DNA from 4 places in the Streptomyces sp. NPDC044033 genome. Region 1 is predicted to be linked to each of the others. Evidence: riboswitches for the same ligand, from Rfam matches in the RefSeq annotation. Region 1 holds a riboswitch; each other region holds the start of a gene.
The links. Region 1 has a riboswitch for cyclic di-AMP ahead of AC07AB_RS13920 (M23 family metallopeptidase). Riboswitches for the same ligand answer to the same signal wherever they lie in the genome.
Positions count from the first base shown of each region.

Region 2: linked by a shared signal. The riboswitch ahead of AC07AB_RS04135 (M23 family metallopeptidase) and the one ahead of AC07AB_RS13920 (M23 family metallopeptidase) in region 1 are both predicted to bind cyclic di-AMP.
Region 3: linked by a shared signal. The riboswitch ahead of AC07AB_RS39405 (C40 family peptidase) and the one ahead of AC07AB_RS13920 (M23 family metallopeptidase) in region 1 are both predicted to bind cyclic di-AMP.
Region 4: linked by a shared signal. The riboswitch ahead of AC07AB_RS22100 (transglycosylase family protein) and the one ahead of AC07AB_RS13920 (M23 family metallopeptidase) in region 1 are both predicted to bind cyclic di-AMP.

Region 1 covers NZ_JBWKFF010000006.1:201,471-208,866, forward strand. Annotated here, with positions in the region: gene AC07AB_RS13905 (bifunctional acetate--CoA ligase family protein/GNAT family N-acetyltransferase) at 1-1,298, opposite strand, end outside; gene AC07AB_RS13910 (HPr family phosphocarrier protein) at 1,542-1,823, shown strand; gene AC07AB_RS13915 (GntR family transcriptional regulator) at 2,164-2,883, opposite strand; gene AC07AB_RS13920 (M23 family metallopeptidase) at 3,107-3,913, opposite strand; cyclic di-AMP (ydaO/yuaA leader) riboswitch at 3,927-4,081, opposite strand; gene AC07AB_RS13925 (M16 family metallopeptidase) at 4,356-5,738, opposite strand; gene AC07AB_RS13930 (M16 family metallopeptidase) at 5,762-7,240, opposite strand.
Region 2 covers NZ_JBWKFF010000001.1:912,312-919,707, forward strand. Annotated here, with positions in the region: gene AC07AB_RS04125 (DEAD/DEAH box helicase) at 1-492, shown strand, start outside; gene AC07AB_RS04130 (PP2C family protein-serine/threonine phosphatase) at 912-2,096, shown strand; cyclic di-AMP (ydaO/yuaA leader) riboswitch at 2,374-2,519, shown strand; gene AC07AB_RS04135 (M23 family metallopeptidase) at 2,532-3,857, shown strand; gene AC07AB_RS04140 (aldo/keto reductase) at 3,969-4,913, shown strand; gene AC07AB_RS04145 (hypothetical protein) at 5,099-5,398, opposite strand; gene AC07AB_RS04150 (hypothetical protein) at 5,632-6,645, shown strand; gene AC07AB_RS04155 (DUF397 domain-containing protein) at 6,690-6,887, opposite strand; gene AC07AB_RS04160 (helix-turn-helix domain-containing protein) at 6,887-7,396, opposite strand, start outside.
Region 3 covers NZ_JBWKFF010000044.1:14,885-22,280, forward strand. Annotated here, with positions in the region: gene AC07AB_RS39395 (M23 family metallopeptidase) at 1-575, shown strand, start outside; gene pcrA (DNA helicase PcrA) at 722-3,235, opposite strand; cyclic di-AMP (ydaO/yuaA leader) riboswitch at 3,467-3,645, shown strand; gene AC07AB_RS39405 (C40 family peptidase) at 3,654-4,862, shown strand; gene AC07AB_RS39410 (hypothetical protein) at 5,075-5,428, opposite strand; gene AC07AB_RS39415 (C40 family peptidase) at 5,830-6,966, shown strand; gene AC07AB_RS39420 (alpha/beta hydrolase) at 7,051-7,396, opposite strand, start outside.
Region 4 covers NZ_JBWKFF010000012.1:155,232-162,627, reverse strand. Annotated here, with positions in the region: gene AC07AB_RS22115 (DUF6479 family protein) at 1-288, shown strand, start outside; gene AC07AB_RS22110 (cytochrome P450 family protein) at 543-1,796, shown strand; gene AC07AB_RS22105 (LysM peptidoglycan-binding domain-containing protein) at 1,976-2,953, shown strand; cyclic di-AMP (ydaO/yuaA leader) riboswitch at 3,248-3,392, shown strand; gene AC07AB_RS22100 (transglycosylase family protein) at 3,395-4,126, shown strand; gene eno (phosphopyruvate hydratase) at 4,637-5,917, shown strand; gene AC07AB_RS22090 (FtsB family cell division protein) at 6,177-6,632, shown strand; gene AC07AB_RS22085 (DUF501 domain-containing protein) at 6,908-7,396, shown strand, end outside.

The DNA.
Region 1 (7,396 bases):
GGGTCCCCGATGGATTCGAGGTACATGACGACGACGGCGGTTGCCGGGTCGTCGTGCCAGTACTGGAGGAAGTCGTTGCCGGAGACGTCGGCGCGGTTGCCCGCGGAGACGAAGGTGGAGACCCCCGCGAGCGAGGCCGCGCGCCGGTGCAGTCCGGACAGCAGCGCGATGCCGATGGCGCCGGACTGGGAGAACAGCCCCACCTGTCCGGCGGCCGGCATCTCGGGCGACAGCGAGGCGTTGAGCCGGACGCCGGGGGCGGTGTTGATGAGGCCGAAGGCGTTGGGGCCGATGACGCGCATGCCGTACGAGCGGGCCTGGCGGACCAGCTCGCGCTGGCGGTCGCGGCCCTCGGGGCCGCTCTCGGCGTATCCGGCGGAGAGGACGACGAGGCCCTGCACGCCGTGTTCACCGCAGTCGGCGACGGCGGCGGGCACCTGTTCGGCGGGGACCGCCACGACCGCCAGGTCGACGGTCTCCTCGATGTCGCCGACCGAGCGGTAGGCGGGCACGCCCTCCGGCCGCAGCCGAGAGGGCCCCGCCGGGAAGGCCCGGTTGACCGCGTACGTACGGCCGGTGAAGCCGCCGTCCAGGACGTTGCGCAGGGCGGCGCGGCCCACGCCGCCGGGCTCCCGGCCGGTGCCGACGACGGCGACCGACCCGGGGGCGAGCAACCGCTGCACGGAGCGGGCCTCGGCGCGCTGCTCGCGGGCGCGCTGGACGGCGAGGGACTGGTCGGTGGGCTCCAGGTCGAATTCGAGGCGGACGACGCCGTCCTCGAAGGAGCGCTTCTGGGTGTACCCGGCGTCCGTGAAGACCTTGATCATTTTGGTGTTGGCGGGCAGCACCTCGGCGGCGAACCGGCGGATCGAGCGCTCGCGGGCGACGGCCGCGATGTGTTCGAGGAGGGCGGAGGCGACGCCGCGGCCCTGGTGCGCGTCCTGGACGAGAAAGGCCACCTCGGCCTCGTCGGCGGGGGCCGTGGCGGCCATGCCGTGCGCGTCGATGCGGTCGTAGCGGACGGTGGCGATGAACTCGTCCCCGACCGTGGCGGCCAGGCCGACCCGGTCGACGTAGTCGTGGTGGGTGAAGCGGTGGACGTCGCGGTCGGACAGGCGCGGATAGGGGGCGAAGAAGCGGTAGTACTTCGACTCGTCCGAGACCTGCTCGTAGAAGCTGACCAGGCGCTGGGCGTCGGCGGCGGTGATGGGCCGGATCTGCGCCGTGCCGCCGTCGCGCAGCACGACATCGGCCTCCCAGTGGGTCGGGTACGCGGCGTGCTCCGACGGCGTGTGCATGGAGCCAGCGTACGACCGGGCACTGACAGGACCTCCGCTCGCGTTCACCGGTGGGTCGGGGCAAGGTGGACGGAGAGCCGGGCGGGCGAGGGAGCACGGCAGGTGAAGGCGGGTGAAGGCGGGCAGGGCGGACCATGCAAGATGGAACAGGGGGCGGCACGGCGCCGGACGTCACCGCAGGAGCGACCGGGGCACCGTGAGAGACTGGTCTAGACAACCAATGACGACTTGAAGGGCAACACCATGGTTGAGCGCCGCGTCACCGTCGGCTGGGCCGAGGGGCTGCACGCCCGCCCCGCGTCGATCTTCGTCCGTGCCGCGACCGCCTCGGGCGTCCCCGTGACGATCGCCAAGGCCGACGGCAACCCGGTCAACGCCGCCTCCATGCTCGCGGTGCTGGGCCTGGGCGCCCAGGGCGGCGAGGAGATCGTTCTCGCCTCCGAGGCCGATGACGCCGAGGCCGCGCTCGACCGTCTGGCGAAGCTGGTCACCGAGGGGCTTGAGGAGCTCCCGGAGACCGTCTGATTCGGGTTCACCGGCGCGGCACGGCCGCGCGACGGGCCGCGGTGACCGATTACGGTCGCCGCGGCTCTTTGGCAGGCGGCGTTCCTGTGCGGGTCCGTTTGGGCAAGGCGGGTCCGTTTGGGCAGGCGGGTCCGTTTGCGCAAGGCGGGCCCCTGCGCACCGGGCCCTTCTGTACGGGCCTGTTCTGCACCGGGCCCTTCTGTACGGATCTGTTCTGCACCGGGCCCTTCTCTACCCAGCATTTCCGTACGGCCCCTTCTGCCGGCATTTCGCCGCGAAACCCGCCGGAACCGGCCCGGGCAGGCGTCGAGAATTCCGCCCGCCCCATACGCGTTCGCCGTCAGGAGCGGACGCTCTTTTCGTTTACGGAATGTTTCGAAGTCCTCACACCGTTCGTGTGCAGCGGGCGGCGCGCCCGGTATTCGGCCAGCACGCGCTCGGCGCGCGCGGCGGCGGCCGCCCGTGCCCGCTCCACGTCGCCCCGGGCAACGGCCTCCACGATCGCGCCGCGCACCTGCCACGCCTCCACGGCCCGCGCGGGCGACTCCGCCGCGTACACCCAGGCGATCTTGCGCCGCAGCTGGGTGAGGAGCGCGGTCAGGCTCGGGCTGCCGCAGGCCCCGGCAAGCGTCTGGTCGAACCATTCTCCCAGCGGCCGCAACTCGGCGGACTGCCCGCGCCGCGCCCTCTCCTGACCGAGCCGCACCAGCCCGCGCAACACCTTCAGATGGGCCTCGGAACGCCGTTGCGCGGCCCGCGCGGCGCCCAGCGGCTCCAGTAGGGCGCGCGCTTCGAGAAGGTCGGCGGCCTCCTCCTCGGTGGGCTGCGCGACACACGCCCCCGCGTGCCGGCGGGTGGTCACGAACCCCTCGGACTCCAGGGTGCGCAGCGCCTCGCGCACGGGCACCCTGGAGACGCCGTAGCGGCTCGCCAGCAGCCCCTCGATGAGGCGGCCGCCGGGCGGGTGGGCGCCGGAGACGATGTCGTCCCGGATCGCCGCGCAGACCGCGTGCGCGGAAATGCCGCGAGGGACGCGGACCGCTTCCGCGTCGCCCTTCACATACGGTCCCGCATTGGTGAACCTCCGCCTTAACCACCGCGAATTACGGCCGATTGACGCCTGTCCGGCGGACTCTATTGCAGGAACGGTCGGTTTCCGACGGCGCCGGTGTCCCGGGGCTATTTTCCGGCCAGCGGCACGCACGCCAAAGTGCCGAACCGCGCATGCCGAAGGCCCCGGCCGGGCGGGCCGGGGCCTTCGGTGCGCGAAGGGGTGCGCGAGGTCAGAGGCCGACGCCGTGCGCGCGCAGGTAGGCGACGGGGTCGATGTCCGAGCCGTACTCGGGGGACGTACGGGCCTCGAAGTGCAGGTGGGGGCCGGTGACGTTGCCGGTGGCGCCCGAGAGGGCTATCTGCTGGCCCGGGGTCACCGTCTGGCCGACGGAGACGCCGATGGAGGAGAGGTGGCCGTACTGCGTGTACGTGCCGTCGTTCATCTTGATGACGATGTTGTTGCCGTACGCGCCGCCCGGGCCGGCCTCGACCACGGTGCCACCGCCCACCGCGTGCACGGAGGTGCCCGTTCCGGCGTGGAAGTCGACGCCGGTGTGGCTGCCGGAGGACCACAGTCCGCTGGACGCCTTGTAGCCGGTGGAGACGTACGAGCCGTCGACCGGCAGGACGAAGGTGTTGAGGCGCTTGCGCTCCTCGTCACGGGCGGCCTTCGCCTTGGCGGCGCGCTCCGCGTCGGCCTTCCGCTTGGCCTCGTCCGCGCGCTTCTTGGCCTCGGCGGCCTTCGCCTTGGCGACGGCCGCGGCCTTGGCCTTGGCGGCCGCCTGTTCGGCGGCGTGCTGCTGGGCCTCGGCCTGGGCGCCGATGTTGTCGGCCATGTCGTTGCTCATGCCGACGACCTGGGTGAGGCCGGTGTCCTCGACCTTGGGGGTGTGGTCGCCGCCGGACGCGAGGGCCGGGGAGGCGAGGCCGGCGACGACGCCGGTCGCGGCCAGGGTCGCGACCCCCGCCGCGTTGGCTCCGACGCGCACGGCGCGGCTCGGACGACGGTGCTTCCCGGTGGCACGGGTGAACGCCATAGGTACGGCTGATCCTTTCCTTCCTTCTCGCCTACCGGGTTAGCTGACGGGTTCGGAGCAGGAAGGTCTCCTACGGATCCCTCCGGGAAGGGGCCCGATTCACCCCAGGGACGTGTGGGTCCCCGGCTCCCCTGGCTCACGCCATTGGGGACTCGGCGATGGTTGCCCGGGGCCGCGGATGCGACTCACATCTGACGGACAACCGCCCTGACGCTAAACGGGGCTTCTTTCAATCGGCAAACAGAACCGGGGTTTTGTGCCCTACGCCACACAGCAGACAGGCAACCTCTCCAATAATCCGGACAAACGGCGGGGCGTGAGGGTCTCGTAGACCCCTCACGCCCCGCTCGCCCCGTTATGGGCCCTCGCCGCCGACCGGCCGCACCGGTCAGCGGTCCTCCGCTCAGCCGGTCAGGCCGTCAGCGGGCCCCCGCTCAGCCGGTCAGCCGGTGACGACCGTCACCTCTCCGATGCCGAGCGCCTTGACCGGCCCCTGGATCTCCGCGGCGTCGCCGACGAGGACCGTGACGAGCCGGTCGGCCGGGAAGGCGCTGACGGCGGCCGCGGTGGCCTCCACCGTGCCGGTCTCCGCCAGGCGCGCGTACAGCTGGGCCTGGAAGTCGTCCGGGAGGTGCTGCTCGACCTGGTCGGCGAGCGTCCCCGCGACGGCCGCGGCCGTCTCGTACCTCAGCGGGGCGACTCCGACGAGGTTCTGCACGGCGACGTCGCGCTCGGCGTCGGTCAGCCCCCCCTCGGCCAGCGTCCGCAGCACGGTCCACAGGTCCGCGAGCGCCGGGCCGGTGGACTCGGTGTCCACCGAGCCGCTGATGGCCAGCAGCGAGGCGCCTGTGGACCCCTGGAGGGACGAGGGCTCCGAGGAGCGCAGCACCTGGGCGTAGGAGCGCACGCCGTAGGTGTAGCCCTTCTCCTCGCGCAGGACGCGGTCCAGGCGCGAGGTGAGGGTGCCGCCGAGGCAGTACGCGCCGAGGACCTGGGCGGGCCAGACGCGGTCGTGCCGGTCGGGGCCGACCCGGCCGAGGAGCAGCTGGGTCTGGACGGCGCCGGGGCGGTCCACGATGACCACCCGGCCGGTGTCGTCGGCGGTGATGGGCGTCACCGGGTACGGCTCGGCGGTGCCGCCGGTCCACGCGCCGAGCGTGTCGGCGAGGGCCTGGGCCAGCTCGACGCCGGTGAAGTCGCCGACGACCACGGCGGTCGCGGTGGCGGGCCGCACGTGGGCCTCGTAGAAGGCCCGTACGGCCGCGGCGTCGATGTTCCGGACGGTCTCCTCGGTGCCCTGGCGGGGCCGCGACATGCGGGCGCCCGCGGGGAAGAGCTGCTTGGAGAGCGCCATGGCGGCCCGGCGGGCCGGGTTGGCGAGCTCGTGCGGGATCTCGTCGAGGCGGTTGCCCACGAGCCGCTCGACCTCGCTGTCCGCGAAGGCCGGTGCGCGCAGGGCGTCGGCGAGCAGGGCGAGCGCCTTGGGCAGCCGGGAGGCCGGGACCTCCAGCGAGACGCGGATGCCCGGGTGGTCGGCGTGCGCGTCGAGGGTGGCGCCGCAGCGCTCCAGCTCGGCGGCGAAGTCCTCGGCGGAGTGCTTGTCGGTGCCCTCGGACAGGGCGCGCGCCATGATCGTGGCGACGCCGTCGAGCCCGGCCGGTTCGGCCTCCAGCGGCGCTTCGAGGTTGACCTCCACGGCGACGACCTGCTGGCCGGGGCGGTGGCAGTGCAGCAGGGTGAGGCCGTTGGGCAGCTGGTCGCGCTCGGGGGCCGGGAAGGCCCACGGAGTGGCGGTGCCGGGCTGCGGCTGCGGGTGGAACTGCATGGTGGTGGTGGCCACGGCGTCGCTCACTGGCCCGCCTCCTGCTCTTCGGCGTTCGCTGCGTTCACGGTGGTCGCGGTGGTCGCGGTGGTCGCGGTGGTCGCGGTGGTCGCGGTGGTCGCGGTGGTCGCGGTGGTTCCGGCGTTCTCGCCGGGTCCGGCGTCCGCCGTGTCCTCGTCGGCCTGCTCGGCCTCCGCGGGCTCGGTCGGCTCGGTCGGCTCGTAGACGAGGACCGCGCGGTTCTCGGGGTGCAGCCGGGCCTTGGCGACGGCCCGCACCTCCTCCGCGGTGATGTCCAGCACCCGCCCGACGGCGGACAGCGCGAGCTGCGGGTCGCCGAACAGCACGGCGAACCGGGCCAGTTCGTCGGCGCGGCCGCTGACCGTGGCGAGCCGGTCCAGCCACTCGCGCTCCAACTGGGCCTGGGCCCGCTCCATCTCCTCCGCGGTCGGTCCCTCGGCCGCGAACCGGGCCAGCTCCTCGTCGACCGCGGACTCGATGTCCGGCACCTCGACCCCGCCGGACGTCTTGACGTCCAGCCAGCCCAGGGAGGGCGCGCCCGCGAGGCGCAGCATGCCGAACCCCGCGGCGACAGCGGTGCGGTCCCGGCGGACCAGGCGGTTGTGAAGCCGGGAGGACTCGCCGCCGCCGAGGACGGTCAGGGCCAGGTCGACGGCGTCCGCCTCGCGGGTGCCGTCGTGCGGGAGGCGGTAGGCGGACATCAGGGCGCGGGAGGGAACCTCTTCCTCGACGACCTCGCGCAGCTCCCTGCCGATGACGTCGGGCAGGGACCCGTCGCGGGGCGGCTGCTTCCCGTCGTGCGAGGGGATGGTGCCGAAGTACTTCTCGACCCAGGCGAGGGTCTGCTCGGTGTCGATGTCGCCGACGATCGAGAGGACCGCGTTGCCGGGGGCGTAGTACGTGCGGAAGAAGGCCCGGGCGTCCTCCAGGGAGGCGGCGTCCAGGTCGGCCATCGAGCCGATGGGGGTGTGGTGGTAAGGGTGGCCGTCGGGGTAGACCATGGCCGTCAGCTTCTCGAACGCCGTGCCGTAGGGCACGTTGTCGTAACGCTGGCGGCGCTCGTTCTTGACGACGTCGCGCTGGTTCTCCATGGACTCTTCGTCGAGCGCGGTGAGCAGCGAGCCCATCCGGTCGGCCTCCAGCCAGAGCGCGAGCTCCAGCTGGTGGGTCGGCATGGTCTCGAAGTAGTTGGTGCGCTCGAAGCTCGTGGTGCCGTTGAGGGAGCCGCCGGCGCCCTGCACCAGCTCGAAGTGGCCGTTCCCCTTGACCTGCGCCGAGCCCTGGAACATCAGGTGCTCGAAGAGGTGAGCCAGGCCCGTACGGCCCTTGACTTCGTGGCGGGAACCGACGTCGTACCAGAGGCAGACAGCGGCGACCGGGGTCAGGTGGTCTTCGGAGAGAACCACCCTCAGGCCATTGGCCAGGCGGTGCTCGGTCGCTGTCAGGCCGCTGGAGCCGGCCTGTTGCGTGGCCGTGTGACCCATGGGCATGTACGTCCCTTCGCTGCGTGATGACCCGCGTGATGTCCCGCGTTCAAATCGGTCCTGTCACTGTATGCAAGCGCGCTGACATCTGGCGAAGTTCCCGTCGAGGAACGCTCTTACGGACGGGTCGCGGTCGGCGTTGTCAGTGGGGCGGTC
Region 2 (7,396 bases), on a different contig from region 1:
GTGAACGTGGACCCGCCCGTCGACCACAAGGACTACCTGCACCGCGGCGGCCGCACGGCGCGCGCCGGCGAGTCCGGCACCGTCGTCACGCTCGTACTGCCGGAGCAGCGGCGTGAGATGACCCGGATGATGGTCACGGCGAAGATCACCCCGCAGGTCGTGAAGGTGGGCCCGGAGGACGCCGAGCTGGCGCGCATCACGGGCGCCCGCGTCCCCAGCGGCGTCCCGGTCGTCATCACTCCGCCGGCCCCGGCGCAGCCCCAGGGCAAGCCGAAGTCGCGGACGTCCCGGCCGGGTACGGGCTCCGGCTCGGGTTCCGGCACCGGCACCGGCGGTCGCAGCCGGGGCAGCCGGGGCGGTCGCGGCCGTACGTACCAGAGCTCGGGCTCGGGCGCGGCCGGCGGCAGTGGACGGAGCGGCGGCGGGCGCGGCGGCAGCGGCGGCGGCAACGGCGGCTCCGGGCGCGGCCGGGGACGGACTCCGGCGGCCTGACGCTTGGCGCTTGAGGCATGGTGCCTGACGCGTGTCACCTGGCATCTGCACCTGCACGCTTGGCGCCTGGCGCTGTTGTGACGCCCTGGGCCCTGGGCACCCCGGATCGGGGTGTCCAGGGCCCGGTCCGTTTCGGGGCGGGGCGCCCGGCGCGCGGCTCGCCGCTTGGGCCGGGGCGCGCGGCCTCCGGCGCGCGCGGCTCTCCTGACTCGTACGCCCGTTCCGATGGCTCGCGCGCTCCCCGTCTCACCACCCTCACCAGCGCCTACGCCCGTGCCGCGCCCCGATCCGCCGTCGACGGCCCCGTTTGACGGGGCGGGTGGCGGTCACCCGATTGGACGAACAGCGGTCGCCGGGACCGGCGTCGACCGGAAGCCTGGGAGGGGCGCCGCGCGGGACGGACCGGTCAGGAGAGAACGGTGGGGAAGCGAGGCCCCGGAGGCCGGGCACGCAGGGGCACGCCCGCACGAGCGCCCGCGCACGGCCTCTCGCGCCGCGGCGCGATCGCGAACCGCCTGGCGCGCTGGGCGCCCGCCGTGCTCATCGTCGGCGGCGTCCTCTTCGACCTCCTGACCCCGCCGAAGTACACCGGGGCCCCCTTCCTCTCGGCCGCTCCGCTGGTCGCGGCCCCGCTCTTCGGGCGGCGCGGCACGGTCGTCACCGCCGTCGCGGCCGTCGCCGCCGCGGCCGGGACCAACGCGTACCACCGTGCGGTGAACTCGTTCGAGTCCGCGACCAAGGTCGCCACGGTCCTGACCGTCGCCGTGCTCGCGCTCGGCATCAACCGCATCGTGCGCCGCAGCGACCAGCAGTTGCGGTCCGCGCGCGGCATCGCGGAGGCGGCCCAGCGGGCCGTGCTGCCGACGCCCCCGGCCCGTATCGGCGAGGGGCTGCGCGTCGCGGCGCGCTATGTGGCGGCGCAGGCGGACGCCCGTATCGGCGGCGATCTGTACGCGGTGCAGGACACCCCGCACGGCGTACGCGTCATCGTCGGCGACGTCCGGGGCAAGGGCCTGGAGGCGGTCGAGGCGGTCGCCGTCGTGATCGGCGCGTTCCGGGAGGCGGCGGAGCAGGAGGCGACCCTCGAAGGGCTCGCGGCCCGCCTGGAGCGGGCGTTGCAGCGGGAGGGGGTGCGCCGGGAGGGGCTGGACCAGTTCGAGGGGTTCACCACGGCCGTACTGGCGGAGGTGGAGGTGGCGGCGTCGGGCGGCGCGGTGCTGCGCATCGTGAACCGCGGCCATCCGCCGCCGCTGCTGCTGTACGCGGACGGCAAGGCCGTGGAGACGTCACCGGAGGTGCCGGCGCTGCCGCTGGGCATGGGCGACCTGGGCGTATGGCCGGACCGGGTGGAGGCGTGGGACTTCCCGGCGGGGACGACGCTGCTGCTGTTCACGGACGGGGTCACGGAGGCCAGGGACGAGCGGGGCGACTTCTACGACCCGCAAGCGCGGCTGAGCGGGCGGCTGTTCGACGGCCCGGACCTGCTGCTGGAGGCGCTCTCCGCGGACGTCGCGCGGCATACGGGCGGGGGGACGTCGGACGACATGGCGTTGCTGGCGATCCGGCGTTGCGGGCGGCGGCCGGCAGGCGAGCACGGTGCGTAGTGGATCTTGATCCCTGCGCATAACGACTGCTGCACGATCGCCGCTGAGGGGTTTCGGCCCGCGCGCCGACTCGACCGCTTTCGCCGACGCGTGTCCATAAAGTCCTCACCAAAGCCTGTGCGGATTACGGGCAACAGCTTGGTATCCGGGTCTCGCTTCTATTAACGTTCGATAACGCAGCGCGGTCGTCACAACCGTCGCAAGAGGCGGCACCGTGCGCCTTCGCCGAATCCCGCAGGCACCAGCAACACCGGCAACACCGTGCGCACCAGCACCATCGGCAACACCGGCGACACGAGGCACCAGGGAACCGGGGAACCACCAACCTTGGGGTGAGTCGGGCGCCTTCGCGAGAAGGGGCCCGTAGGAGACCTTCCTGCTCCGAACCCGTCAGCTAACCCGGTAGGCGAGAAGGAAGGAAAGGAGTGCGCCCCCGTGGCGTCCAACAAGCCTGCCCTCGACGAGCCGACGTATGACCCGTCGTACGCCCCTCCGTATGAGTCCTCGTATGAGCCGTCGTATGAACCTGCCCTCGGCACCTCACTCGGGGCTTCGCCGGGCGCTCCCGGCGGTGCGGAACCCACCTCCGGCCCCGAGACCGGTCTGAGCCCCGGCACTGACCTCGCCACGGATTTCGCCGCGGGTGCCGCCGCGGATTTCGACGCGGACGTAGCCGCGGATTTCGAAGCAGACCCCAACGAGGGCTGGTCGGGCGAGCGGGGGGCGGAGCTGTGGGAGGAGTGGAACCCCACCGAGGACTCCGTGGGCCCGGTCCGCGGCAAGCACCGGGTCGGCAAGCAGCGCGGCGGCACGATGGCCCGTAGCGGAGCGGTGCTCGGCGTCGGCGTCATCGCGGCGGTCGGAGCGGGCGGCATGGCCAGCGCCGAGGACCGTCCGGCGCCCCCGATATCCATGCCCGACCTGGCGCACCTGGCCGACCAGATCAGCGAGTTGCCGGGGAAGCTGCCGGCGGCGAAGGACCTGCCGGGTATCGGCTCACTCGTGGCGGACGACTCCGCCCCGGCCGCCGCGGAGGCCCCCGGCGCGGACCAGCCGCTGTCCGGGCTCGGCCTCTCCGCCGAGGACGCGGCGAACGGCACCGCCAACGCGGGCGAGGCGCTCCGCGCCCGCATCCTCCAGCAGGCCGAGCACCAGCAGTCCCTCGCCGACACCGAGGCGCGCGAGGCCGCCGCCCGGGACGCGGCGGCCAAGGCCGCCGACGAGGCGGCGAAGCGGAAGGCGGAGGCGGCGGCCGAGGAGAAGGCCAAGGAGAAGGCCGAGAAGGCGGCGGCCGAGCGGAAAGCGGCGGAGACGGCGGAGGCCGCCCACAAGAAGGCGGAGGGGGAGCGGCAGGCGAAGCTCGCCACCGCGTACGCGCTGCCCGTCGGCTCGTACACGCTCACCGCCGGATTCGGCCAGTCGGGCGACATGTGGTCGGCCAACCACACCGGGCAGGACTTCGCGGCGCCGACGGGTACGCCGATCAAGGCGGTGCACGGCGGCACGATCACCCAGGCCGGCTGGGCGGGCTCGTACGGCTACCGCACGGTGCTCACCCTGGACGACGGCACTGAGCTGTGGTTCTGCCACCAGTCGTCGATCGCCGTGAACTCCGGCACGGTGCGGACGGGCGATGTCATCGGCCGGGTCGGCGCGACCGGCAATGCCACCGGCCCGCATCTGCACCTGGAGGTGCGGCCGGGCGGGGGCGCGCCCGTGGACCCGATGACATGGCTGCGGGGGCACGGGATGAAGCCGTAACGCCACAAGGGTGTTGGGACGCTTGAGGCCACTGTGGCCACAGTGGCCAAAACGGGACGGATGAATCCATCCATGCCGTTAACGCGCCTGTGCAAGGCGTTAAATGGGCGCATGGCTGAGAAGCGCAAGAAGATCGGGAATCTGTCCGTCCACCCGCTCTGCCTCGGCGGCAACGTCTTCGGCTGGACAGCCGACGAGGCGGAGTCCTTCGCCGTACTGGACGCCTATACGGAGGCGGGCGGCAACTTCATCGACACCGCCGATGTCTACTCCGCGTGGGTCCCCGGAAACTCGGGCGGCGAGTCCGAGACCGTCCTGGGCAACTGGTTCGCCGCGCGCGGCAACCGCGAGGACGTCGTCCTCGCCACCAAGGTCGGCGCGGGCGTCCCGGAGCCCCGGGGCCTGGCGGCCAACGCCATCAAGGCAGGCGTCGAGGAGTCCCTGCGCCGCCTGCGCACCGACTACATCGACCTTTACTACACGCATTACGACGACCCGTCCGTGCCGGTGCCGGAGTTCATCACGGCCCTCGACGAACTGGTGCGGGAGGGCAAGGTCCGCGAGATCGCCGCCTCCAACATCACGGCGGACCGGCTGGCGGAGGCGCTGACCTTCTCCGACGCGGAAGGGCTGGCCAAGTACGTGGCGATCCAGCCCAAGTACAACCTCGTCTCGCGCGATACGTACGAGGGCGACCTGGCCGCGACGGCCGAGAGCCACGGCCTGGCGGCGGTCCCGTACTACAGCCTGGCGTCGGGTTTCCTGACCGGCAAGTACCGCCCGGGCGCGGCCGTGGACAGCGCGCGGTCGGGGACCGCGGCCGAGTACGTACGGACCGAGCGCGGCCTGCGCGTCCTGGAGGCGCTGGACAAGGTCGCGGAGGCCCACGGCGCCGAGCAGGCCACGGTGTCCCTGGCCTGGCTCGCCGCCCGGCCGACGGTGGCGTGCCCGCTCGCGAGCGCGCGCAACACGGGGCAGCTGCCGGCGCTGCTGGCGGTGGCGGACCTCCAGCTGACGGCCGATGAGGTGGACCTGCTGACGGAGGCGTCGAAGTAGTCAGAGGGAGGGGCGGCGATACGGGCCGGGGCAGGGCCGGACCCGTAAAGCCGTCTTTCGGACGGGGCCGGGGGCGCGTACGGCTGTGCCGCTGCTCGGCCCCGACGCTCGACGGCCCGGAGGGGCTTGCTCAGCTCCGCCGCTCGACGGCCGAGGAAGGGCTGCTCAGCGGCCCAGGGCTCTGCTCAGCTCCGCCGCTCGACGGCCCAGGAGGCGAGGGCGACCCCGCCGGCCACGGCGAAGACGGAGGGCCAGGCGCCGACCTTCTTGGCGAGCGGGTGCGATCCGGCGAAGGCGGCCACGTACAGCCCGGTCAACGCGGCGGCTGCGCCGGTCCCGGACCGCTGCTGCCACTGCCGCGCCGCGACGGCACCGGCCGCGGCCAGCGCGGCCCCGCCCAGCGGCCGCTTCTTGGTCCAACGGGCCACCCCGTAACCCCCGACCAGCCCACCGGCCGCCACTACAGATGTCGGAACCCCAGCCATTCCCGCAACCTCCACGATCCATGACAAGACAACTCGAACGTGTCCTCGACCCTACGCCTGGAGGGGGCGGCGGCAGCGGGCGGCTGACGCGGAGGGGGGCGGCAGCGAGCGGCTGACGCGTCGCGGAAGAAGCCACCCGATGATGAGGTGCGGACTTCCGCAGGGAGGGGCGCGCGGAGAGAAGTCGGAGACCCGGGGGAAGAGGGACCGTTCCTGCTGGGCAGCAACTGCCCATGCCTACGCCGATCTCGTACGACCGGGCGGTACTGACCCGACTGGTGCGCCGCCAACGCGGCCTCGCGACACACGCTCAGCTGCGCGCCCTGGGCGTCTCCCAGGGCGCGATCTGGAACAGGGCACGCGAGAACGGCCCGTGGCAACGTGTGCTGCCGCGCGTATACCTGCTCCAGTCCGGCGTGCCGGATACGGTCCAACGCCTGCTGGCGGCGGTGCTGTACGCGGCGGGTCAGCGCGCGGCGGCGACACCGCTCTCGGGCAGTTCGGCGCTGCTTACGGGCCGTGCGGCGCTCCATATGGCGCCGGGTTCCACGACGCGGCACGAGGCGGCTCGGCTGACATCGGTGGAGGTGCTCATTCCGGACGGCCGCCGGGTCGTGGACGCCGGGTACGTCCGAGTCATCAGAACGCGCCGCTGGCCGCCCCGGCACCATCTCGTCGGGAGCCTGCCCATCACCAGCGCGGCCCGCGCCGCGGCCGACACGGCGGCACGCTGGCCCGGCCGCCCGCACGGCCTGCGGGCGATCCTCACCGCGGCGGTCCGGCACGACTTCTGCACGGCGGACGACCTGATCGACGAACTCTCCGCGGCCGGCCTCGACCGCAGCCCCACGGTCGCGTCGGCGGCGGAGGAACTCACGGCGGGCGTGGCCTCGTCGGCGGAGGAACAGGCAAGGACCGTGATCGCGGAGTCGCCCCTTCCGCCCCCGCTGTGGACCCCGGACCTCTACACCGCCACCGGCGAGTTCATCGCCGCCCCAGACGCCTACTGGCCCGGCGCGGGAGTGGCGCTGGAAGTCGACTCCACGGCCCACCACTTCCTCCGCGACGCCCGGCAACACACCCAGACCCGCCGCCGACGCCTGCAATCCCACGCCATCCCCGTCCTCACCACCACCCCCACCACCCTGCGCGACACCCCGGCGGCCCTCGTCAGGGCACTGACCGAGGCCCTGGCGAGGGGGGACCGGGCGGGGTGGGCACGGGGGGTGCGGGTCGGGACGGTGTGATCGCGAAGAGCCCGCAGGGGCATTCCTCCGTCAACCCGGCCCCGTCAACTCATCGCGCCCCGTCGTACGGAGTCAACGAACGTTCCCCAAGCCTGCCGCGAGAACCCGAGCATGGGTCCCCCCAGGTCCTTGGAATCCCGTACGAGCATCCCGTCGCGGGGGATGGCTATCTCAACGCAGTTGCCGCCGGAGCCGTTGCTGTGGCTGCTCTTGCGCCAGCGGAGAGGTGCTGAATCGGTCATCAGGCAAGTCCTTGCATCGCGTTTTTGATCAGGTCGCTCGAACGCCGCGGGCTCAAGGACAACGCGCGCAGGTTGTCGAAAGCCTTCGTGTACCGAGCGATGTCTCGCGGGTCCTCCAGGTAGACCGCGTCCGAGAGCCCGTCGCGGTACACGACATCGGGGTCCTCCTGCTCGGGAAACCCCAGCAGCGTGAACGCTCCGGTCGCCGGGTAGGCCCCAGCGTCGAACGGCAGCACCTGGACCGTGATGTTCTTCAACTGGGCCATGTCCAGTATGTATTGGAACTGTTCGCGCATCACCTCGGCGTTCCCGATGACATGGCGCAACACGCTCTCGTGCACGATCGCCCACAGGTCCAGCGGTACGGGGGCGGTGAGCAGGGCCTGGCGTTCCATGCGCACGGCGATCATTCGTTCCGTGTCATCCGGATGGGACCGCGTCGTCGCACGGTGCAACTCCCGCGCGTACTCCGCCGTCTGAAGCAGCCCGGGAACAAACTCGCATTCGTA
Region 3 (7,396 bases), on a different contig from region 1:
CCGTCAAGCCGTCCGCGGCCAACAGCAAGCTGGACACCCAGCTCGCCGGGGTCAGCAGGGACGCCGACGACTTCGCCGACCGCGCCAGCCGCACCCAGCAGCGCATCGACCTCAAGGCCCGCCAGGTCGCGGCAAAGAAACGAAAAGCCGATGAAGCGGCCCGTAAAGAGGCCGAGCGTCCGAAAATCCTGCTGCCGGTGAAGCAGAAAGGGCTCAGCGCCTACTTCGGGCAGGCGGGCGTCAACTGGATGTCCGTGCATACGGGCATCGACTTTCCGGTCGGTTATGGCACCCCCGTGATGGCAGCGACCGACGGGACCGTACGCACGCAGTACAACATCGCCTACGGCAATATGGCCATGGTGACCTCTCCCGACGGCACCGAGACCTGGTACTGCCATCTGAGCAGCAACAAGATCCGGTCCGGCACGGTCAAGGCCGGCGACGTCATCGCCTACTCCGGCAGCTCGGGCAACTCCACCGGCCCGCACATGCACTTCGAGGTACGGCCCGGCAGCGGCGCGGCCATCGACCCGCTGCCGTGGCTGCGTTCCCACGGCCTCGACCCGACGTAAGAGACGTAAGAGCGGTAGGCCCACCGTTTGTAGGGGCGGAAGTCCCGATGCAGGAGCCCGAAGGCCCGGTACGGCGGCCCGATTTCGGCAACGGGCCGCCCCCGCCCTGCGGCAACGGGCCGGGGCCGCCCGCCGCCCCGCCGCCGCTACAACTTCTCGACCGGCGCGTACCGCAGCAGCAGCCGCTTCGGCTTCGGCTCGCCGAAGTCGACCGTCGCCTCCGCGTTGTCCCCGCTGCCCTTGACCGTCACGACCGTGCCCAGCCCGAACGAGTCGTGCGTGACCCGGTCCCCGACCGCCAGCTGGACCACCGGCCGGTCGCCCGCGCGACGCGTCGCGAAGCCGCTCGGGCCGGCCTTGGAGCGCGACGAGGAGAGCGAGGACATGATCCCGCCACCGGAACCGCCGGAGCCGCCCGACCGGCCGGAGCCGATGGCCGCCCCCATCGACGCCGAAGGCGTCGCGGGACCGGTCCGCTTCCACTGCACGTACTCCTCGGGGATCTCCTCCAGGAAGCGGGAGGCCGGGTTGTAGGACGGCTGGCCCCACGCGCTGCGCATCGTCGACCGGGTCAGGTACAGCCGCTCGCGCGCGCGGGTGATGCCCACATAGGCGAGTCGCCGCTCCTCCTCCAACTCCTTGACCTGGCCGAGCGCGCGCATGTGCGGGAAGACGCCGTCCTCCAGGCCCGTCAGGAAGACGACCGGGAACTCCAGGCCCTTCGCCGTGTGCAGCGTCATCAGCGTGACGACCCCGCTGCCGTCGCCGTCCTCGTCCGGGATCTGGTCGGAGTCGGCGACCAGGGCCACCTTCTCCAGGAAGTCCGCCAGCGTGCCGGGGTTCTCCTCGTCGCGCTCCTGCTCGAACTCCAGGGCCACGGCGGCCAGTTCCTGGAGGTTCTCGATGCGGGTCTCGTCCTGCGGGTCGGTGGACGCCTGGAGCTCGGCGAGGTAGCCCGTACGCTCCAGGACCGCTTCCAGTACGGTCGCGGGCCCGGCCCCGGACTCGACGACCGTGCGCAGCTCCTCCATGAGGACGTTGAAGCGCTTGACGGCGTTGGCGGAGCGGGCCGCCATGCCGTACGCCTCCTCGACGCGCCGCAGGGCCTGCGGGAAGGAGATCTTCTCGCGCAGCGACAGCGCGTCGATCATCGCCTCGGCGCGGTCGCCGATGCCGCGCTTGGGGACGTTGAGGATGCGGCGCAGCGGGACGGTGTCCTCGGGGTTGGCGAGGACGCGCAGGTAGGCGAGGACGTCGCGGACCTCCTTGCGCTCGTAGAAGCGCACGCCGCCGACGACCTTGTAGGGCAGCCCGACCCGGATGAGGATTTCCTCGAAGACACGGGACTGGGCGTTGGTGCGGTAGAAGATGGCGACGTCGCCGGCTTTGGCGTCACCCGCGTCGGTGAGCCGGTCGATCTCGTCGGCGACGAACTGGGCCTCGTCGTGCTCGGTGTCGGCGACGTAGCCGGTGATGGTGGCTCCGGCCCCGGCCTCGGTCCACAGGTTCTTGGGGCGGCGGTTCTCGTTGCGCTCGATGACGGCGTTGGCGGCGCTGAGGATGGTCTGGGTGGAGCGGTAGTTCTGCTCCAGCAGGATCGTCGTCGCGTCCGGGTAGTCCTCCTCGAACTGGAGGATGTTGCGGATGGTGGCGCCCCGGAACGCGTAGATCGACTGGTCGGCGTCGCCCACGACGCACACCTCGGCGGCGGGGACCTCTTCCGTGCCGGTCCCCACCAGCTCGCGCACGAGCGTGTACTGCGCGTGGTTGGTGTCCTGGTACTCGTCGACCAGCACGTGCCGGAAGCGGCGCCGGTAGTGGTCGGCGACGTCCGGGAACGCCTGGAGCAGGTGGACCGTCGTCATGATGATGTCGTCGAAGTCGAGGGCGTTCGCCTCGCGCAGCCGCGCCTGGTACATCGCGTACGCCTCGGCGAGCATCTTCTCGAAGCCGTCGGCAGCCTGACCGGCGAACTCCTCCTCGTCGATCAGCTCGTTCTTCAGGTTCGAGACCTTGGCGCTGAAGGACTTGGGCGGGAAGCGCTTCGGATCGAGGTCCAGGTCCCGGCAGACCAGCGCCATCAGCCGCTTCGAGTCGGCGGCGTCGTAGATCGAGAAGGATGAGGTGAAGCCGAGCTTCTTCGACTCGCGGCGCAGGATCCGCACACAGGCGCTGTGGAAGGTCAGCACCCACATCGCGTTGGCCCGGGGGCCCACGAGGTCGCCGACGCGCTCCTTCATCTCGCCCGCGGCCTTGTTGGTGAAGGTGATCGCGAGGATCTGGCCGGGGTGCACGCCCCGCGCGCCCAGCAGATGCGCGATCCGGTGCGTCAGCACGCGCGTCTTGCCGGAGCCGGCGCCGGCGACGATCAGCAGCGGCCCGCCGCTGTGCACCACCGCGGCGCGCTGCTCCTCGTTGAGCCCCTCCAGCAGCGCGGAGGGGTCGATGACGGGCCGCGGCGCGCCGTCCCGGTAGTACGCGTCGCGCGCCCCGGAGCCCTGCCCCGCGCCCGGGCCGGCCCGCTGTACGGGCGCGTCGAAGGCGCCCCCGAAGAGATCGTCCGGCACCGGCTCGGGTGCGGAGTCCTCGGGCGGCGGCGGGGTCTCCTCGCCCGAAGGTTCGAGGTCCGCCAGGAAGCTGTCGTCAAAGAGGCTGCTCATCGCCCACCGAGTCTAGGCCGCCCCACTGACACCCGGCCCCGGGTCGGGGAAGTACGGGCGGAAAGTCGCCGCCGAGGGGCGGGGACCGGCGGGAACGGCCGCGCGCGCGGCGAAAGGCTAAAGTCACGGAACGGTTCCGGCATATCGAACATCAGCCTTCACAGCGGCCCCGCACGTTGGCTACGGTGCTCGCTCAGGCAGCCCGTTTCCCCGCCGACGCCCCGTCTGCACGGGCCGCCAACGCCGAGTCCGGCCGCGCCGCGAGGCGCCCGGAGCCGGGGACCCACACGCAACACCGGGGTGAATCGGTCCATACGCGTGCATACCGCGCCCGTACGGACCGTAGGGCATAAACCTTCCCTTCCGCCCGAACCCGACAGCTAACCCGGTAGGCGGTCCACGGAAGGAGTCGCCTCCCTTGGCGTCGCACCGCAAGCCTCGCAGGTCCGGGTACGGGCTGCTCGACACGCCCGCCCGCCGCCGCACCGCCGTCGGCCTCACGACGGCGGCGCTGGCCTCCGTCACCCTGCTCTCCCAGAGCGCCAGCGCCTCCCCCGGCCGCCCCACGGCCCCGAAACCCTCCGTCGAGGACGTCCAGCGCCATGTGGACACCCTGTACCGGCAGGCGGGCACGGCCACGCAGGAGTACAACGCCGCCAAGGAGCGCACGGACGCGCAGAACAGCAAGGCCGACAAGCTGCTCGACGATGTGGCCCGGCGCACCGGGAAGCTCAATGACGCGCGGCGCGCGCTCGGGGCGTACGCGGCGGCGCAGTACCGCGACGTCGGCATGAGCCAGACCGCGAACCTGCTGTTCGCCGCCGACCCGCAGAGCTACTTCGACCAGACGCATCTGATGGACCGGATGACGGGCCGGCAGGAGCGGGCCGTCCAGGAGTTCCGTACGCAGCGGAAGGCGGCGGCCAAGGACCGGGGCGAGGCGGTACGGAGCCTGGCCGCGCTCACCGATTCGCAGAAGCAGCTGAGGGCGAAGAAGGAGACGGTCCAGGGCAAGCTCGGCGAGGCGCGGGAGCTGCTGTCGAAGCTGACGGCCGAGGAGAAGGCGCGCCTGGCCGCGATCGAGAAGAAGAAGGAGGCGGCGGCCAAGAAGAAGGCCGACGAGCTGGCGAAGCGCCAGGCCGAGAAGCGGCACCAGGAGGAGGCCGCACAGGGCGGCAGTGGTGGCAGCGGTGGTGGCGGCAGCGGCAAGGGGCAGGGCTCGAACGAGGGCCACAAGGGAGGCGGCACCGACTCCGGTGCCCCCACCGGGGCGCACTCCGCCAAGGCCGAGAAGGCGATCGCCTTTGCTCGCGCACAGATGGGCAAGCCGTACGTGTGGGGCGCCACCGGACCCAATTCGTACGACTGCTCAGGGCTGACGCAGGCGGCGTGGAAGGCGGCCGGGGTCGACCTGCCGCGCACCACCTGGGACCAGGTGAAGACCGGCACCCGGGTCGCCACGGATGATCTCCAGCCGGGTGACCTGGTCTTCTTCTATGACGACATCAGCCATGTCGGCATGTACATAGGCGACGGAAAGATGATCCACGCGCCGAAGCCGGGGGCGAGCGTGCGGGTGGAGTCGATCTTCTACATGCCGATCTATGGGAGCGTGCGCCCGGCGTAGCGGAGGCCGCTTACGCTCCGGATCCTGGTGCACTTAGGCTCCGGGGCTCGGTCCGCTTACGCTCCGGAGCCCAGCCTGCTCACGCCCCGGAGCACGGTCCGCTCACGCCCCGGGGCTCGATCCGCTCACGCCGCCCCGGGCCTCCGGGTGAGGAGCCTCCGGGTGAGGAGCCCCCGGGTGAGGAGCCCCCGGGCCCCCGGGGCCCGGAGCGCTCACGTCCACAGCAGCGCGATGAAGATGTTGGCGACCGTCAGGGCGCCCACGATGCCGAAGACGGGCGCTTCCACCTTCTCGTCGTCCCGCTTCACATAGACCAGGCCGAGGATCACGACCAGGAACGCCAGTTTGACGCCGATCTTGACGGTGTTGAGCGAGTAGTCCTCGGCCTGGTTGAGGCCGACCAGCGCGACGCCCGTCACCAGCATGGTCAGCGCGCCGTGCAGCATCGCCGGGACCATGCGCGCCTCGCCCTTGCCCATGGCCTTCATCTGGGTGAGAAAGCCGCCGAGCAGGGCCGCGATGCCGATGATGTGCAGGCCGACGACGGCGTGAATCAGTACGTCCATGAGGCCCGACAGTATCCGGGGCCATATCACCCGTCGGCAGTCAGGTCTGCCTCATTCGCCGCTTCGATCAGGGGCGGCCGAAAACTTCCCGTACGAGCGCGAGTGGTCCGATCGCTCGCGGTCACCGTGCGAACGGTTTCATCCAATATCGGTCATCCACGCGCATTCCCGTGACGGTCGGGCCTAGCGTCCTGCCCCAGGTGACCGGCTCCCCACCGTCGCCGCCAGAGCGAGCGGGCCCCGCCAGGGCCCGTACCGCGCTCGAACGGCGACCGTCGGCCACCGCGCCGAGAAATCCCGGCGGCGGCCCGCCCCCTATACGGGCCGCCGCCGGGCCGGCCGCGACGAACCGCGCCAGGACACGCACGACATGAAGGCACCGGAAGGAAGTGACGGCCCCCGTGGCCTCGCACCGAAAGCCCAAACGCCACCGCCCGTACGCGCTCACCGGCAGCACCGCACGCACCGCGGCGACCCTCGCCCTGGCGGGCGCCGCCACCGGCACCGCGCTGGAAGGCACCGGGCACGCCGCGCCCCGGCTCACCACGGCCCAGGTCAAGACCCAGGTGGACCGCTACTACCAGGAGGCGGAAGCGGCCACCGAGCGGTACAACGGCGCGAAGGAGAAAGCGCGCGCCGCGCAGGACTCGCTGGACGCGCTGCGCGACGAGGCCGCCCGCAAGACGGAGGGGCTCAACTCGGCCCGTAACGCGCTGGGGGCGTACGCCGCGGCGCAGTACCGCGACGGCGGCCTGTCTCCCACGATCCGGCTCGCGCTCTCCTCCTCCCCCGGCCAGTACCTGGACCGCGCCTCGCTCGCCGACCACATGGCGGGGCGACAGGCCGCCGCCGTGGACCGCGTCGAACGCGAACTGCTCGGGGTGCGGCAGGTACGGGCCAGCGCCGACGCCCAACTGGCCCGTCTCAAGGACTCCCAGGACGAATTGGGCGTGCACAAACGATCCGTCGAGGGGAAACTGGACGCCGCCAAGCGGCTCCTCGACGGGCTCACGGCCGAGCAGCGCGTGAGCGTGCAGGACGACGCGGGCGGGGATGGGGGTGGAGGCGGGGACACGGGTGCCGTCGCCGCGGCGCTCGCCGGTACGGGTACAGGTACGGGTACGGGCCGGGGTGCGGCCGTACCGGCGGCGGACCGTTCGGCGGCGCGCGGCAGCGCCCAGGCCCCGACGGCGCGGGCGGCCCGCGCGGTGTCCTTCGCGTACGCGGCGCTCGGCAAGCCGTACGCGTGGGGGGCCACCGGCCCGTCCGCGTACGACTGCTCGGGGCTGACGCAGGCCGCGTGGCGGGCGGCGGGGGTGTCGCTGCCGCGCACCACCTACACCCAGATCAACGCGGGACCGAGGGTCGGCCGGTCCCAACTGGCCCCTGGCGACCTGCTGTTCTTCTATTCGGGCATCAGCCACGTCGGTATCTACGTCGGCGGCGGCAAGATGATCCACGCCCCGCGTCCGGGGGCGCCGGTGCGGGTGGCGCCGATCGACCAGATGCCGTTCGCGGGCGCGACCCGCCCGGCGTGAGGCCGACTTGTCTCAAGCCTTGCCCCACGGCTTATCTCAAGCCTTATCTCAAGCATTAGCTCAAGACTTGCCTCAAGGCTTATCTCACACCTTGAGCTGATGTGTGAGCCACGTGAAGACCTCCGGCACCTGCTTCCGCCAGACGACCGTGCCGTGACCGCCCGCGCCCTTCGGGATCTTCTCCACGTGCACGGTCGTCGGCGGCTTCGACGCCTGCTTGAGCGCCACACCGGCCTGGTAGCCGTCGCCGTCCCCGCCCGAGACGAACAGCGCGGTCCGCGGCGGGGTCTTGGCGTGCTGGAGGATCTTCCACGGGTTGTTCTTCTCCCGCAGCACCGGGTCCTTCGCCGTGAGCGCGACGGGCTCGCCGATCGGGTCGTTGTAGCCGGACAGGCTCACCCCGGCCCGGTAGCGGTCCGGGTGCGAGACG
Region 4 (7,396 bases), on a different contig from region 1:
CCCGCTCCGCCGCAGGAGCCCCAGGAGCGCTCCGGTTCGTGGCAGACCCCGGAGGAGCAGAGCGGCCCCATCCCCGCTGATCACGGCCCGGGCCACGACGGGGAGCGCGATGCGCTCGGCTACGTCAAGGAGGGCCGCGCCACCGACGAGCTGGCTCAGGACGGGCACCGCTATCTGCCGCACGAGCTGACGGATCCGGACAGTCACAGCGACCCGGATCAGAAGCCGCGCAAGTGGAACGAAGGGGGCAGCGGCGGCTTCGGCAGCGGGGGCGGCGGCCATACGTGACAGCCACACCTGACGGTCGTACGTGACGGCCATATGTAACGGCCGTGCGCGACAGCCGTACGTGGTGACGGCCGTGCGCGGCGGCCGTACGTGACAGCCCCTAAGCGAAGGCCACGCGTAGCGGCCGTACACGACGGCCATGCGCAACAGCCATGCGCAACAGCCGTGCGCAGCGGTCGCCCCTACCAGCCGTCCGTCCGGGCGTCCGGGCTGCCCCTCGTCCGTCCGGCCGTGGGCTCCTATAGCGTCGTGGGGTGCACGACGAGACCGCCGACGCCCCCGTTCCCGCCCTCTTCAGCTGGGAATTCGCCGCTGACCCCTACCCCGCGTACGCCTGGCTGCGCGAGCACGCGCCCGTGCGCCGTACCGAGCTGCCCAGCGGGGTCGAAGCCTGGCTCGTCACCCGTTACGCGGACGCCCGCCAGGCGCTCGCCGACGGGCGGCTGTCGAAGAACCCCGTGCACCACTCCGAGGCCGCGCACGGCAAGGGCAAGATCGGCATCCCGGGCGAACGCAGCGCCAACCTGATGACGCATCTGCTGAACATCGACCCGCCGGACCACACGCGGCTGCGGCGCCTGGTCTCGAAGGCGTTCACGCCGCGCCGGGTCGCGGAGTTCGCGCCCCGCGTGCAGGAGCTGACGGACCACCTCATCGACGGCTTCTGCGAGAAGGGGACGGCGGACCTCATCCACGAGTTCGCCTTTCCGCTCCCCATCTACGCGATCTGCGACCTGCTGGGCGTGCCCCGCGAGGACCAGGACGACTTCCGCGACTGGGTGGGCATGATGATCCGGCACGGCGGCGGGCCGCGCGGCGGGGTGGCCCGTTCCGTCAAGAAGATGCGTACGTATCTGGCGGAGCTGATCCACCGTAAGCGTTCGGATCTCGGCGACGACCTGATCTCGGGCCTGATCCGGGCCTCCGACCACGGTGAGCACCTCAGCGAGAACGAGGCCGCCGCGATGGCGTTCATCCTGCTCTTCGCCGGGTTCGAGACCACCGTCAACCTCATCGGCAACGGTACGTACGCGCTGCTGCGCAACCCCGGTCAGCGCGAGCGGCTCCAGCGGGCCCTGGAGGCGGGTGACGAGAGCCTGCTCGCCACCGGTGTCGAGGAACTGCTGCGCTACGACGGCCCGGTGGAGCTGGCGACCTGGCGGTTCGCCACCGAGCCCATGACCCTGGGCGGGCAGCGGATCGCCACGGGCGAACCGGTACTCGTCGTACTGGCTGCCGCGGACCGTGACCCGGAGCGGTTCGCCGACCCGGACACCCTCGATCTCTCGCGCAGTGACAATCAGCACCTCGGATACGGGCACGGCGTCCACTACTGCGTGGGCGCGCCGCTCGCCAGGCTGGAGGGCCGGGCGGCCCTCGCGACCCTGCTGCGCCGCCTGCCCGACCTGCGCCTCGCGGCGGACCCGGAGGAGTTGCGATGGCGCGGCGGACTCATCATGCGCGGACTGCGCACGCTGCCCGTGGAGTTCACGCCCCACCAGAAGTGACGAAGCGTCAATCGGCGTGACCTCCGCGTGACCTCGGCTACATCGGCTTGTGACTCCTTGGGTGCGTCGCTATCTTCAACCGACAACTCAGCTGCCACACGAGAGGCAACCGCATGCGTACCGGGAACGGTCGACACCGTCGCCCCCGTCAGGTCCCCGCCATCGTCGTAGCAGCGGGGGTGACGGGCGCCGGAATCGCCATGCCGCTGCTCGCGGCCACCGGCGCGAACGCCGCGGACGCCGCGACCTGGGACCGCGTCGCCCAGTGCGAGAGCGGCGGGACATGGAGCGCCAACGCCGGGAACGACTTCTACGGCGGGCTCCAGCTGTCGCAGTCGACGTGGAATCTGTACGGGGGCACGACGTACGCGCCGAGCCCCGACCTGGCCAGCCGGGCCCAGCAGATAGCCGTGGCCCAGAAGATCCTGGAGGACCAGGGCACCAAGCCGTGGTCGGGGTGCGCGGTCAGCTCCGGCCTTACGCGCGGCGGCGCGTCGCCGGGCGTGGACCCGGGCAGCGGTCAGGCGCCGTCCTCCTCGGAGCCCAGTTCCCACTCGCCCGCGCCGTCCCATACCTCTACCTCCGAGCCGTCCAAGAGACCCTCGGACGACGGCAAGGACTCGGACGACGGCAAGGGCTCGGGCAAGGCCGACCCGGGCAAGACCGACCCGAGCGCCACACCCGGCGAGAAGGGCTCCGGCGCGGCGGACTCGGACGGCTCCGGCCCGACCGAGATCCCCGAGCCCGGCGGGAAGCCCTCTCAGGAGCCCTCCAGCACCCCTTCCAAGGCCCCTGAGCCCTCCACCGACCCCACGCCCTCCACGACGGGGACGCCGACGCCCAGCGAGGGCCGGCACCGCGGCGGCTCCGATGGGGGGCAGAGCGGAAGCAAGGGGGACGAAGGCGCGAGCTCCGCGCACGACGACACCGGGCGGAGCGGCGGCGGGCGGCACGCGTCGCGCGGCGGGGAGTCGTCCCGTACGTCCCAACAGGCCCTCCGCGACTACACGGTGCAGTCGGGAGACAGTCTCTCGGTGATCGCGGAGAAGCACTCCGTCTCCGGCGGGTGGAATGCCCTCTACGAACGCAACCACGGCACCGTGGGAAGCGATCCAGATCTTATTTTCCCTGGTCAGAAGCTTGACCTCGGAAAATGAGAGCGACGGCACGGGCGGTATGTCCGTTCCGGGGGAAAGTGAGACATGGGTCTCGTTGACAGTCACGCGTTTCTCGTCTGCCCGATCTTTCCCTACCGTCTCTCACCTGCGGAAATGCGATGTTTCTGTGGGTAAGTAGAGGCAACTGCCGCCAGGAGGGGGGGTTTGAACCCTCCTGGGCAGTGTGTTTAACGTCGTCACCGCTCGCCACCGTGAGCACCACGATCGCCACGCCGAATCCTGCCGGCGGTCGGGGGAATCGTCGCGCAAGCGCCGTAGGCAGGAGCGGGGGAACCAGGTAGGCCGCCGGAACGGCCCGTCGACACCGACGGGGACCGGGACGGCTAGGGGTGAAGCCCCGTGTGCTCCGGCACGCGAGGCCGGGCAGCTCACAGCCCGAACCCGACAGCTCACCTCGTAGGCGTCGGTGAGGAAACCAACATGCTTATCTCCAAGGGCAAGCACCGCCGTCCGTCCAAGGCCGTCCGTGTCGCCACGCTCGCCGGTGTCGCCGGTGCCGCGGTCGCCGTCCCGCTGATGGGCGCCACCTCCGCCTCCGCCGCCTCCGTCCACACCTGGGACCAGGTCGCGCAGTGCGAGTCCGGTGGTAACTGGTCGATCAACACCGGCAACAGCTACTACGGCGGCCTGCAGTTCAGTAACTCCAGCTGGGCCGCCGCGGGTGGCACCCAGTACGCCCCGCGCGCCGACCTGGCCACCAAGGGCCAGCAGATCGCCACCGCCGAGAAGCTGCTCGCCATGCAGGGCCCGGGCGCCTGGTCCTGCGCCGGCGCCGGCAACCTGACCTCCGGTGGTCCCTCCGCCGGCGTCGACACCGGCTCCAGCAGCCGCAGCACGCAGCACGCGGACCGCAGCGAGCGCCAGGCCGCGCCGAAGCAGCAGGCCCCGAAGCAGGCCGCGCCGAAGCAGCAGGCTCCGAAGCAGCAGGCCCCCAAGCAGGCCGCGCCGAAGCCCGCCGCCCCGCAGCCCGCCGCCCCGAAGTCCATCCAGAAGGGCGACGGCGAGTACAAGGTCAAGTCCGGCGACACCCTCGGCAAGATCGCCAAGGAGCACGGCGTCAAGGGCGGCTGGGAGAAGCTGTACAACCTGAACAAGGGCATCGTCTCCGACGCCAACCTGATCTACCCGGGTCAGCAGCTCCACCTGGGCTGATCCGTCTCCCCGGGACGGCTTCACCGCCGTCCCAGTCTCTCCGCTCATGAGAGACCGCCCCGCTCCGGCGCGCCATCCCCCCGATTGCGCCGTAGCGGGGCACTCGCATATCCGGGGCGGGTAACCGGGGCGGGGGCGCTACCGGGCCCCACCGCCCCCGCGAGGGGCGCACCGGCCCGCCCCTGCCGCGGGGCCACCTCTCAGGCCCTCTCGGGTCACCTTGGGCATCCTCAGGCCACCTCAGCCCTCTCGGACCGCCTCAAGCCACCTCGGGTGAGGGCCCGCCGTTCTCGGGCGAGGACTCCCGGCGCGCTTCCCCGCACCCCCCCACCCCCGCCGCGTCCAGTGCCCGCCCCCGTTCCCCGTCCGGCGAACATCATCACCATTCATCCTCTGATCTGGCTCTTTAGCCCATTTTTCCGTTCGGAGACAGGGCTGCGCGCGGGCGGATGCCCCCCGGCCCGTTAGGCTCGGGGTGCAGAAACCAGTCACCCCATGAAGGAGACATTCGTGCCGTCCATCGACGTCGTCGTAGCTCGCGAGATCCTCGACTCGCGAGGCAACCCCACGGTCGAGGTCGAGGTCGGCCTCGACGACGGCTCCACGGGCCGTGCCGCCGTGCCGTCCGGCGCCTCCACCGGTGCCTTCGAGGCGCTGGAGCTGCGTGACGGCGACCGCAACCGTTACCAGGGCAAGGGCGTCGAGAAGGCCGTCCTCGCCGTCATCGAGCAGATCGGCCCGGAGCTCGTCGGCTACGACGCCACCGAGCAGCGCCTGATCGACCAGGCGATGTTCGACCTGGACGCCACCGCCGACAAGTCCTCGCTCGGCGCCAACGCCATCCTCGGCGTCTCCCTCGCCGTCGCGCACGCCGCCTCCGAGGCGTCCGACCTGCCGCTCTTCCGCTACCTCGGCGGCCCGAACGCGCACCTGCTGCCGGTCCCGATGATGAACATCCTCAACGGCGGCTCGCACGCCGACTCCAACGTGGACATCCAGGAGTTCATGATCGCGCCGATCGGCGCGGAGTCCTTCTCCGAGGCGCTGCGCTGGGGCGCGGAGGTCTACCACACGCTCAAGGGCGTGCTGAAGGAGCGCGGCCTGTCCACCGGCCTCGGCGACGAGGGCGGCTTCGCCCCGAACCTGGGCTCGAACCGCGAGGCGCTCGACCTCATCGTGGAGGCCATCAAGCAGGCCGGTTACGCGCCCGGCCAGGACATCGCGCTCGCGCTCGACGTCGCCGCCTCCGAGTTCTACAAGGACGGCGTCTACGCCTTCGAGGGCCAGGACCGCTCCGCCGCGCAGATGACGGAGTACTACGAGGAGCTCGTCGCCTCGTACCCGCTGGTCTCCATCGAGGACCCGCTGTACGAGGACGACTGGGCGGGCTGGAAGGTCCTCACCGACAAGCTGGGCGAGAAGGTCCAGATCGTCGGCGACGACCTGTTCGTCACCAACCCGGAGCGCCTCGGCCGCGGCATCGAGGAGGGCGCCGCCAACGCCCTGCTGGTCAAGGTCAACCAGATCGGTTCGCTGACCGAGACCCTCGACGCCGTCGAGCTGGCCCAGCGCAACGGCTTCAAGTGCATGATGTCCCACCGCTCCGGCGAGACCGAGGACGTCACCATCGCCGACCTGGCCGTCGCCACCAACTGCGGCCAGATCAAGACCGGTGCCCCGGCCCGCTCCGAGCGCGTCGCCAAGTACAACCAGCTGCTGCGCATCGAGGAGATCCTCGACGACGCGGCGGTCTACGCCGGCCGCTCCGCGTTCCCGCGCTTCAAGGGCTGACACACCCGCCCATGAGCTCATGGGCCCGGGCCAATGGAACCCGGGCCCATAGAACGGACCCGGGCTCATGGAACACGGCTGAGCGCGTAAGAGCCTGTGTCGTCTCCCTGGCCGGGCGCGTGGCGCCCGGCGCGCACGCTGATCCGACCCGGGGCATGACACAGGCTCCAAGCGAAGCGTCCCCGGCACCGGTCCCGTACCGTTGCCGGGGACGTGTCCGTACGTGGGTCGCACGGGCGACGAGACAGGGGAGGCGGCTGTGCCGGCGGATCGGTTCTCCACGGCGACCAGGCTCAAGGCGCTCGGCGAGCAGGCCGCCGCCCGCGTGTACCGGACCCGGCCCGTGCGCCGCAACCGCCTCACCGGCCGGGCGGCGCTGCTCGCGCTCGTCGTCTGCTCGCTGGTCGTCGCCCTCGCCTACCCGATGCGGCAGTTCATCACCCAGCGCTCGGACATCGGCGATCAGCAGCGGCAGTCGCGGGAGGCGCGCGAAGCGGTCAAGCGGCTCCGCGAGGAGAAGGCGCGGCTGAAGGACCCGGCGTACATCGAGCAGCAGGCGCGCGAGCACCTGCACTACGTGCGGCCGGGGGAGACCGGCTACAGCGTGGTGGACGGCGGCGGTGACGCCAAGCGGCCCAAGGACCAGGGCGGCGCCGGCCGCTCCTGGTCCAGCAACCTCTGGGACGGGGTGGACAAGGCCGACGGGCAGGACTGACCCGGGCCGCCGCTGCCCGGGCCGCCGCTGCCCGGGCCGCCGCTGTCCGGACCGCTGGCCCGGCTCCCGCCCAGGTCCGGTGGGCCCCGCCCGGCCCTCCCGCGACCCGCCCCGCCCGACACGGCCCGGCCCCGACGACCCCGTCCCGTACGACCCGGCCCGTACAGCCCCGGCCCGTACAACCGGCCCCGTACGAGCGGCCCGGCGCCCGGACCCCGTACGATCCGGCCCACCCGACCGAGAAGAACACGAGAAGACCGAGTACGAGCGAGCCCATGGACACCCCTCCTCCGAAGACCGAGCCCACGACCCCGACGGACGCGGACATCGCCGCGTTCAAGGAGCAGCTGGGCCGCCCCCCGCGCGGCCTGCGCTCCATCGCGCACCGCTGCCCCTGCGGCAACCCCGACGTGGTCGAGACCGCGCCGCGCCTGGAGGACGGCACGCCGTTCCCGACGCTCTACTACCTCACCTGCCCCCGCGCGGCCTCCGCGATCGGGACGCTGGAGGCGGACGGCGTGATGAAGACGATGACGGCCCGGCTGGGCAGCGACCCGGAGCTGGCCGCCGCGTACCGCGCCGCCCACGAGGACTACATCGCCCGCCGCGACGCCATCGAGGTGCTCGAAGGCTTTCCGAGCGCGGGCGGCATGCCGGACCGGGTGAAGTGCCTGCACGTGCTCGTCGGCCACTCGCTGGCGGCGGGCCCGGGCGTCAACCCGCTCGGCGACGAGGCCATCGCGATGCTGCCGGAGTGGTGGCGC